One region of the Bacillus sp. H1a genome, then DNA from elsewhere that is predicted to be linked to it. Evidence: riboswitches for the same ligand, from Rfam matches in the RefSeq annotation. Region 1 holds a riboswitch; each other region holds the start of a gene.

What was found. Region 1 has a riboswitch for S-adenosylmethionine ahead of mtnW (2,3-diketo-5-methylthiopentyl-1-phosphate enolase). Riboswitches for the same ligand answer to the same signal wherever they lie in the genome.
Region 2: linked by a shared signal. The riboswitch ahead of metI (cystathionine gamma-synthase/O-acetylhomoserine thiolyase) and the one ahead of mtnW (2,3-diketo-5-methylthiopentyl-1-phosphate enolase) in region 1 are both predicted to bind S-adenosylmethionine.
Region 3: linked by a shared signal. The riboswitch ahead of U860_RS0124250 (cyclase family protein) and the one ahead of mtnW (2,3-diketo-5-methylthiopentyl-1-phosphate enolase) in region 1 are both predicted to bind S-adenosylmethionine.

What each region holds. Positions count from the first base shown of each region.
Region 1 is NZ_AYMH01000052.1:6,819-10,100, reverse strand. It holds gene U860_RS0123320 (carbon-nitrogen family hydrolase) at 1-217, opposite strand, end outside; gene U860_RS0123315 (pyridoxal phosphate-dependent aminotransferase) at 317-1,507, shown strand; SAM riboswitch class I at 1,560-1,665, shown strand; gene mtnW (2,3-diketo-5-methylthiopentyl-1-phosphate enolase) at 1,730-2,974, shown strand; gene U860_RS0123305 (2-hydroxy-3-keto-5-methylthiopentenyl-1-phosphate phosphatase) at 2,971-3,282, shown strand, end outside.
Region 2 is NZ_AYMH01000005.1:135,635-138,916, forward strand. It holds gene metC (cystathionine beta-lyase) at 1-506, opposite strand, end outside; gene metI (cystathionine gamma-synthase/O-acetylhomoserine thiolyase) at 503-1,615, opposite strand; SAM riboswitch class I at 1,710-1,823, opposite strand; SAM riboswitch class I at 2,028-2,137, shown strand; gene U860_RS0103680 (bifunctional homocysteine S-methyltransferase/methylenetetrahydrofolate reductase) at 2,207-3,282, shown strand, end outside.
Region 3 is NZ_AYMH01000055.1:46,936-50,217, reverse strand. It holds gene U860_RS0124260 (ATP-binding protein) at 1-154, shown strand, start outside; gene U860_RS0124255 (hypothetical protein) at 384-767, shown strand; gene U860_RS0124250 (cyclase family protein) at 805-1,437, opposite strand; SAM riboswitch class I at 1,525-1,637, opposite strand; gene U860_RS0124245 (PRK06851 family protein) at 1,787-2,896, shown strand; gene U860_RS0124240 (nucleotidyltransferase domain-containing protein) at 3,010-3,282, shown strand, end outside.

The DNA.
Region 1 (3,282 bases):
GTTTTGACCATTCTTTCAACATATCTTTCGTTTCCAATCCATTCCTATCCGCAATCTCAGAAAGCCTCGTTAAATCATAACCTGTTGTCCATAATTCTGGCAGTACAATAACATCTGGCTGTTCTTTCATAGCTTCGCTTATTTGTTTTTTTGCATTTTCAATATTCTTTTCCACATCCCCAAATGCGATATCCATTTGAATACATGCGACTTTCATTTTGTCAGCCCCATTCATTATTTTTTTCTTTACAAAATACTGGAAAGATTATATCATTTGTCACTAGAATTGTAACAACTTTCAAAAGAGGTGGAAAGTATGAAAAATTTTCAACCTTCCGAGGTAGTAACATCATTGCCGACACAATTTTTCGCTTCACTTGTTGCAAAAGTTAACAAAGTCGTTGCAGCTGGTCACGATGTTATTAATCTAGGCCAAGGAAATCCAGATCAACCAACACCGTCGCATATCGTAAAGGCTTTACAAGATGCGGCAGAAAAGACCCTTCATCATAAATATCCGCCATTTCGCGGACATGAAAGCTTAAAAGAAGCCGTTGCCACGTTTTATGAACGTGAATACGGAGTGACAGTAAATCCCGCTACTGAAGTCGCTATTTTATTTGGCGGAAAAGCTGGACTCGTTGAATTACCACTTTGTTTTACAAACCCTGGTGATACTATTCTCGTTCCAGATCCAGGGTATCCAGATTATTTATCTGGTGTTTCTTTAGCAAAAGCACACTTTGAAATAATGCCACTTGTCTCAGAAAATAATTTTTTACCGGACTATTCAAAAATAGATGACTCTATTGCCAAACAAACAAAGTTAATGTTTTTGAACTACCCTAATAATCCAACTGGGGCTGTAGCATCAAAAGAATTCTTTGATGAAACAATTCATTTCGCTAATAAGCATAATATATTAGTTGTTCACGATTTTGCATACGGTGCTATCGGATTTGACGGAAAAAAGCCCGTTAGTTTCTTGCAAGCAGACGGCGCCAAAGATACCGGCATTGAAATCTACACTTTATCAAAAACTTTCAATATGGCCGGATGGCGTATCGCTTTTGCTGTTGGCAATGAAAGTGTCATTGAAACGATTAACTTATTACAAGATCATATGTATGTTAGTATTTTTGGAGCTGTACAAGAAGCTGCCCGTGAGGCTCTATTAAGCTCGCAGTCTTGTGTAGTAGAACTTGTAAATTGTTATGAATCTCGAAGAAATGCTCTTATTAAAGCTTGTCATTCAATCGGATGGAATGTAACTATTCCAAAAGGATCATTCTTTGCATGGCTTCCTGTCCCAGAAGGTTTCACTTCTGAACAATTTGCTGATATGTTACTTGAAGAGGCCCATGTCGCTGTTGCCCCTGGTGTTGGATTCGGTGAACATGGCGAAGGTTATGTTCGTGTCGGTCTATTACATACGGAGGAACGATTGCAAGAAGCCATTAATCGAATCGATAAATTAAAAATTTTCAAAAAATCATTGACAACATAAAAGATATCTGACAAAATTCAGATATCATAAAAATTTAAACATTTCTAAATACTTCTTATCAAGAGCAGGTGGAGGGACGAGCCCGACGAAGCCCGGCAACCGATCTACAATTGTAGACACGGTGCTAATTCTCGCAGCGTTACGCTGACAGATAAGGAGCTGGTTGTAAAAAAACCTCTCCTTAGCTGAGAGGTTTTTTTATTTAACTAGGAGGTTATAACAATGAGCGGAATTATAGCGACATATTTAATCCATGATGATTCTCACAACTTAGAAAGAAAAGCGGAACAAATTGCAATTGGTTTAACAATTGGTTCATGGACTCATTTACCACACTTATTACAAGAACAATTAAAACAACATAAAGGGAATGTCATTCATATAAAAGAATTAGACGAACAAGAACATATAAACTCTTATCTTGCTAAAAAGGTAACACGTGGAATTATTAAAATTCATTATCCATCACTGAACTTCAGCCCAGACTTACCAGCCATTTTGACAACAACGTTTGGAAAACTATCGCTAGATGGTGAAATTAAACTAATAGATTTAACATTCTCAGACGAATTAAAAAAACAGTTCCCTGGACCGAAATTTGGAATTGATGGTATTCGAAACCTGTTACAAGTTCAAGATCGCCCTCTTCTAATGAGTATTTTTAAAGGGATGATAGGCCGTAATATTGGATATTTAAAAACACAACTGCGCGATCAAGCAATTGGTGGGCTAGATATTGTAAAAGACGATGAAATCTTATTTGAAAATTCATTAACACCACTTACGAAAAGAATCGAATGTGGAAAAGAAGTATTACAATCTGTATATGAAACATACGGTCATAAAACTATGTATGCGGTAAATTTAACAGGACGAACTTATGATTTAAAAGAAAATGCGAAACGTGCAGTGGTAGCTGGAGCGGACATTCTTTTATTCAATGTATTTTCTTACGGGCTAGATGTACTGCAATCACTTGTAGAAGATGATGAAATTCCAATTCCTATTATGGCACACCCTGCTGTAAGTGGCGCTTACGCTTCATCGAAACTATACGGATTCTCTTCTCCATTACTACTTGGAAAATTACTACGTTACGCTGGTGCTGATTTCTCTTTATTCCCATCACCATACGGTAGTGTTGCATTAGAAAAGGAAGAAGCTCTTCTTATTACAAAAAAATTGACTGAAGAAGACACGTTTTTCAAGCAAAGCTTTCCTGTTCCATCTGCTGGAATTCATCCTGGTTTCGTTCCCTTTATCCTTCGTGATTTTGGTAAGGATGTTGTTATTAACGCTGGTGGTGGTATACATGGCCACCCAAATGGAGCACAGGGCGGCGGAAAGGCTTTCCGAGCAGCAATTGAAGCTACTTTGCAAAACATTCCACTCCATGAAGTAGATGAGATTAATTTGCAAAGTGCGCTACAAATATGGGGAAATCCATCTTATGAGGTGAAATTATGAGTATTCAAGTGTTTTGTGATTTCGATGGTACGATCACAAATAATGATAATATCATGTCCATCATGGAACATTTCGCACCATCAGAAGCTGAGGGAATAAAAGAAAGAATTTTATCACAAGAACTTTCTATTCAAGAAGGTGTTTCTCAATTATTTAAATTATTACCTACCACTTTACACAACGACATTATTAAGCATCTAAAAGAAACAGCGGAAATTCGTGCTGGCTTTAAAGAATTTATACAATTTGCAAATAAAAACAACATTTCTTTTTATGTTATTTCTGGCGGGATGGATTTCTTCGTCTAT
Region 2 (3,282 bases), on a different contig from region 1:
GTAAGAGCATTGATTGATTTCGCTAATTCGCAAACGGCACGAATATTCGTTACTTTTAATAGCGGATTAGAAGGTGTTTCGATGTAAAAGAGTTTTGTATTCGATTTAATATTTTGTCTCACTTCTTCTAAATTGGTCATATCAACAAATGTGTGTGAAACACCATAACGGGAGAGAACTTCAGTAACAATTCGATAAGTGCCGCCATATACATCTTCTGAAATAAGAACATGGTCACCTTGCGAAAGAAGGAGAAATGCAGTAGAAATTGCTGCAATGCCTGATGCAAAGGCGAATCCTTTTGTTCCACCTTCTAATAAAGCAATGATATCTTCAAGAGCTTCACGTGTTGGATTACCAGATCGACTATAGTCATATTTTCCGAAAGTATCTACATCAAACTGGTGAAATGTTGATGTGTTATAGATGGGAACGTTAACAGCTCCTGTTTGTGAGTCATGCTTATATTGATTATGCAGTAAAAGCGTATCTACGGAATAACTCATATTCTTACACCTTCTTTTACAAGTTTAATTGCTTGTTTTAAGTCTTGAATTAAGTCATTGCTATTTTCGATGCCGACTGAAAAACGGAGAAGACGATTACACACACCGCGTGCTGTTCGAACTTCTTCTGGAATATCGGCATGAGTTTGCGTTGCTGGATAAGTCATTAAACTCTCGACGCCGCCAAGACTTTCAGCAAATGTAATTAAGGATAGAGATTGTAAGAAAGGATTAATCCAAGTTTCATCTTGAAGACGAAACGAAATCATACCGCCTCTTCCTGGATAAAATACATCTGTCACACCATCTTCATCATTTAAAAATGCAACAATTGCATGAGCATTTTCTTCATGTTGTTTCATGCGAAGTGCTAAAGTTTTCATGCCGCGGATTAATAGCCATGAATCAAATGGACTTAAGACAGCCCCAGAAGCATTATGATAATGAGCAAGCTCCTCGCAAAGTGATTTCCCCTTCGCAACGACCAGTCCGCTTAGTACATCGTTATGCCCGCCTAAATATTTCGTTGCACTATGAAGGACGATATCGGCACCTTCTGTTAATGGTTGCTGTATATAAGGTGTGTAGAATGTATTGTCTACAATAAGAAGTAGCCCATGCCTTTTTGCTACACTTGCGACAGCTGCGATATCAGTAACTTGCATTAGTGGATTAGTCGGGGTTTCTATAAAAATAGCTTTTGTTTCAGTTGTGATAGCTTGCTCAATTTGTTTAATAGATTGTGTATTTACGTATCTACATCGAACATTCCACTTTTCTTCATGTTCGGAAAATAGACGATACGTTCCTCCGTATAAGTCTTCAGATACGATAAGCTCATCTCCGGAACGGAATAGTGAAAGGACAAGGAGAACAGCTGCCATTCCTGAGCTACAGGCATAACCTTGATCGCCATTTTCTAGGTCTGCGATTGCTTGTTCTAAAAGACCTCGAGTTGGATTTCCAGTCCTTGAATAGTCAAATCCTGTGGATCTACCAATCCCTTCATGCCGATAAGCAGTTGAGAAATAAACTGGTGGATTAACAGTTCCTGTTGTAGTTTCGCTACGATTCCCGATTTGTGCTAGTTTTGTTTCGATTGTTGACATGTGAAAATTCCCCCTTTGTAAAGTGAACGGCTATGTGAATGTAAAATAAAAAAAGCCTTCTAAGAAGAAGGCTTTCGGTTTGAATAGAGTCTTCTTCTCATCTGTCAAATCTTTCACAATTTGCTGGAATTAGCACCTTATTAACGAATGAACGTTAATGGTTGCTGAGGCGTCATAGGGCCAGTCCCTCTACCTCTCTAGATAAGAATGTTCGTATGAAATTTTTATTATGTTTTTAACTTTACAACAAAAGATAATTGAATTGCAACTCTATTTTAAATAATTTTTATTTTTCCGCAAGTGTCATTGACTTTTATTTTTGTGCATGCTAAATTTATTAAAAAATTAACAAGAATTGTTAAAAGGGGAGCGCATTTCCTTTTAGCTACATAAATAAAATAATAAAGACAAACTCTTATTGAGAGCGGTGGAGGGAAAGGCCCTGTGAAACCCGGCAACCTTCAAACGAAAAGTTTGAAACGGTGCTAATACCTGCAAAACGAATGTTTTGCATAATAAGAGGAGGAACAATTATGTCCCCCTCTTCAAAGTGAAGAGGGGTTTTTATATTGATAGAAATGAGGGAGATACGTGAAATTACTAGATTTATTATCAAAAGGAATTGTAATAGGTGACGGTGCGGTTGGAACGTTATTACATTCGCATGGTTTACAAAGTAGTTTTGAAGAATTGAATTTGTCTGATCCGGACTTAATTATATCAATCCATAAACAATATGTATCTGCTGGAGCGGATGTTATTCAAACGAATACGTATGGGGCAAATGAAGCGAAATTACGTATGTATGGCTTGGAAAATCAAGTTGTCCAAATTAATAAAGCGGCGGTGAAGCTTGCGAAAGCATCAGTAACAGAGCGGAATGCAATTTTAGGGACAATTGGCGGTATGAAACATATTGGAGCTGTTACAACGACTGATATAGAGCGAGAATTTATGCTACTTGAGCAGGCAGGTGCTTTACTAGAAGAACAGGTTGATGGATTACTATTAGAAACTTTTTATGATGAATTTGAAATATTGCATGCCGTTAAAGTATTGCGTAAACAAACGAATATTCCGATTGTAGCTCAGTTAGCGTTACATGAGGCAGGTACGACTCAAAATGGGAATGATGTAAATGAAATATTAAAACAGCTTTTAGATTACGGTGCAAATGTCGTTGGATTGAACTGTCAACTAGGACCACTTCATATGACGGAAGCTTTCAAAATGATATCGATCCCTCAAGATGGCTATTTATCAGCATATCCGAATGCAGGTCTCCCAAATTATGTGGAGGGGCGTTACGTGTATGAGGGAAGTCCAGCATATTTTGAAGAGATGACACCAGAATTTATTGAACAAGGTATTCGTTTATTAGGCGGTTGTTGTGGTACTACCCCGGAACATATTGCAGGAATGAAACGTGCTATTGCAAATATTGCACCCGTAATAGCAAAGGAGACGATTCCAAGGCCTAAAGTGGTCCATACACACGAGAAGCGTTCGAGAGCTCATGTTACTCTCGCGGAGAAGGCAAAGAAACAAACGACAGTTGTAGTGGAATTAGATCCACCGAAAACGTTAGACACGCAGCGATTCTTTGAAGGGGCAAGAGCACTGAAAAGGGCTGGAGCGGATGCTATTACTCTAGCAGATAATTCATT
Region 3 (3,282 bases), on a different contig from region 1:
AATCGGAAAGGCATTTTATACAACAAAGGAGAATGGTACAGGTCTTGGGTTAATGATTACATATAAAATTATTGAAGAACATCAAGGGAGTATCGTAATTCAAAGTAGTATGGGCGTAGGAACGAAAGTGAAAATTTATTTACCAACAGCGTAGTGCATTAGAAGAAAAAATTTTTCAGAAAAGTGCTCTTGTTGTGTAAATATAAACATTTTATAAAATGTTTCAAGAAGGGTTTTTTTTATAAAACACTTCGTTTATAATGGAGGAAAATATCGACATGAAGCTTTGAGCTCGTGTAACGGTTCGGTAGTGTTATGAAAAGAAAAGAAGGGGTGCACGCGCATCCTTTTTTCTATGCAGATATGATGAAAGGGGTGGTATGATGGAATTAACATTAAATTCGGCTGTATGTTTACACACGATTCAATTTCGAAAAGAGCAAAAGAATTATATTGTAAAAGATACGATTACAGGAGAAAAATATGAAATGCCGCCACTTTGGATTGATGCACTAGCAATGATGCGTGACGGTTTTTTATTGGGAGAAATTGAGGAGAAATTAAAAGAAGAGTATCCGGCAGAAGAAGTAGACATGTTAGCATTCACGAGGCAAATGTTAGAGCTAGAACTTGTCGGAATGGTAGATGGAGAAGAGATAGCTTGTACAAAGAAGAAAGATAAAGATTATTTAGCTTGGGTACGCCCACGGGTGGAACAATTCTTTCTTAACTTAAATAAAAAATATAGAAGCAAAGGTCAAAAGTGATCTTTGCTTTTTTTGTTGTCCTCAAGTAGTTCTTATTTTAAAAAATAACGGCGAATGCTCTGGCAAAAGCACCATCACTATTTTTAATTTTTAAAGGTGCTGCTGAGAAAAAGAAGCGCTTCGTTTTAATGGAATCTAGATTTGTTAAGTTTTCAATTAAATAAATGTTATTCCCTAGTAATATGTGATGAATAGGTGATGTTTCTGTAGTTACTTCATCAGGAGAAATAAAATCTAAACCGACAGATTTTATTTTTAATTTAACTAGTTCTTCAGCTAATTCTTCGGAAAGATAAAATGCTTCTTTCGCATAAGATTCCGTGTTCCATTTATTAGATAGATTAGAATGGAAAATAACAATATCTCCTTCCTTTATGTCGGTGGTATTTAGTACTTCCTTAGGCAACTTTCGTTCTTGAACATGAGTTACATCGATAAGAACAGCTTCGCCTACAAATTGATCAAGGGGTAATCGATCAATTGTTGTTGCACCAGAAATAAAATGCGCAGGAGCATCGCAATGAGTGCCGACATGAACGACAGAATGAAAATCTGTAACTTGATATCCTGTCTCTTCAACACTTGTAATTGCTTCTAGTTGGATTTTAGGTGTTCCAGGAAATTGAGACATATTGTTTTCAAACGTTTGTGATAGGTCAATTACTTTCATCCTAAATACCTCCAATATATGTTTTTAAAATAATAAAAAGCTCATCTTCCATAATCAAGAAAGATGAGCTTTACATACAGTAGTTAAGTTTTATCTTCCAAAATGCAAAGCATTTTGCAGGAATTAGCACCTATTCAGTTTTTATAAACTGAGGTTGCTGGGCTTCAAAGGGCCGGTCCCTCTGCCTCTCTTGATAAAGGTATATTCAGTTTTAAGGTTCGGAATTTTTTGTTTATTTAATTGTAATTCATTTCCTTTTTTAGTGCAATACAAAATAGGTATTCACCCAAATAAAGTATCTCGCATATTGTAGCTTATGTAAGTAGAATGCTGCGAAGGGGTGGGTGCAGTGACAGGGAATGTATTGAACTATTTTGCTGGTGGAAATACAGCTAGAGGATTTTATAGCTTGTATGAAGAGAGTTTAAAAGGGCTAGATAGGTTGTTTATTTTAAAAGGCGGTCCAGGAACAGGGAAGTCTTCTTTAATAAAAGCAATTGGGCGTGAATGGGCTGAAAAAGGATATAATATTGAATTTTTACATTGTTCTTCTGACAATAAGTCAGTTGACGGTGTAATTATTCCGAAGTTAAATGTAGGAATTGTCGATGGGACATCGCCACACGTTATTGAGCCGAAAATGCCTGGAGTTGTAGAAGAGTATATAAATTTAGGGGTTGCTTGGGACTCAAATAAATTAAGAAAGCAGAAATTAGAGATTGAACGATTCGTTTCAGAAGCAAGTAAAGCCTTTCAAACAGCTTATGGATGTTTTAAAGAAGCGTTAGTTATACATGATGAGTGGGAGAAAATATATATTAATAACATTGATTTTAATAAAGCAAACGAATTAACAGATCAACTTATACAGAAACTATTTGCAGATAAAAGTGGAGATAAATCAATTGTGAAACACCGTTTTTTAGGGGCTGCTACACCGAAGGGAGCGGTTGATTTCGTTCCTAATTTAACAGAAGGACTGCCGCATCGCTATTTTATAAAAGGTCGCCCAGGTTCCGGGAAATCAACGATGCTTAAAAAATTAGCCAAGGCAGCAGAAGAAAAAGGTTTTGAAGTAGAAGTGTATCATTGTGGATTTGATCCAAATAGTCTCGATATGATTATTGTAAGGGAACTAGGATTTGCAATTTTTGATAGCACAGCACCGCATGAATATTTTCCAAGTCGTGAAGGTGATGAAATTATTGATATGTATGATCTCATTGTTACACCAGGGACAGATGAGAAGTATGCTACGGAAATTCGCGACGTTTCAATTCAGTATAAAACAAAAATGAATGAGGCGATGTCTTTCTTAGCGAAGGCAAAATCAGTTCGTGATAAATTAGAACGAATTTATATTGCTGCTATGGATTTTTCAAAAGTCGATGCATATAAAGAAGAAATTCAAAAAGAGATTGAACGAATTGCAATTGCTGTAATTGAAAAGAAAAAATAAGTGTTTTGTTGGGCTGTCGGGAATTTTCTGACAGCTATTTTAGTATGTAGTAAAATTAGAAGTACATTTGTCGAATTTCCAGGGAAATGATCAAAAAATAGGGAGGGTATGAAATGAAAGGGAAAATTGAATTAGAATTAGAAAGAATTGAAAAAGAGAATGATGTGAAAATTTTATTTGCTGTAGAATCAGGGAGCAGGGCGTGGGGATTTCCGTCGAAAGATAGTGATTATGATGTTAGGTTTGTCTATATACGTCCTGTAGAGTGGTATTTATCAATTCATGATAAACGTGATGTAATTGAATATCCAATTAGCGATGATTTAGACATAAGTGGTTGGGATATTAAAAAGGCATTGCAACTATTTGCAAAGTCAAATCCAGCG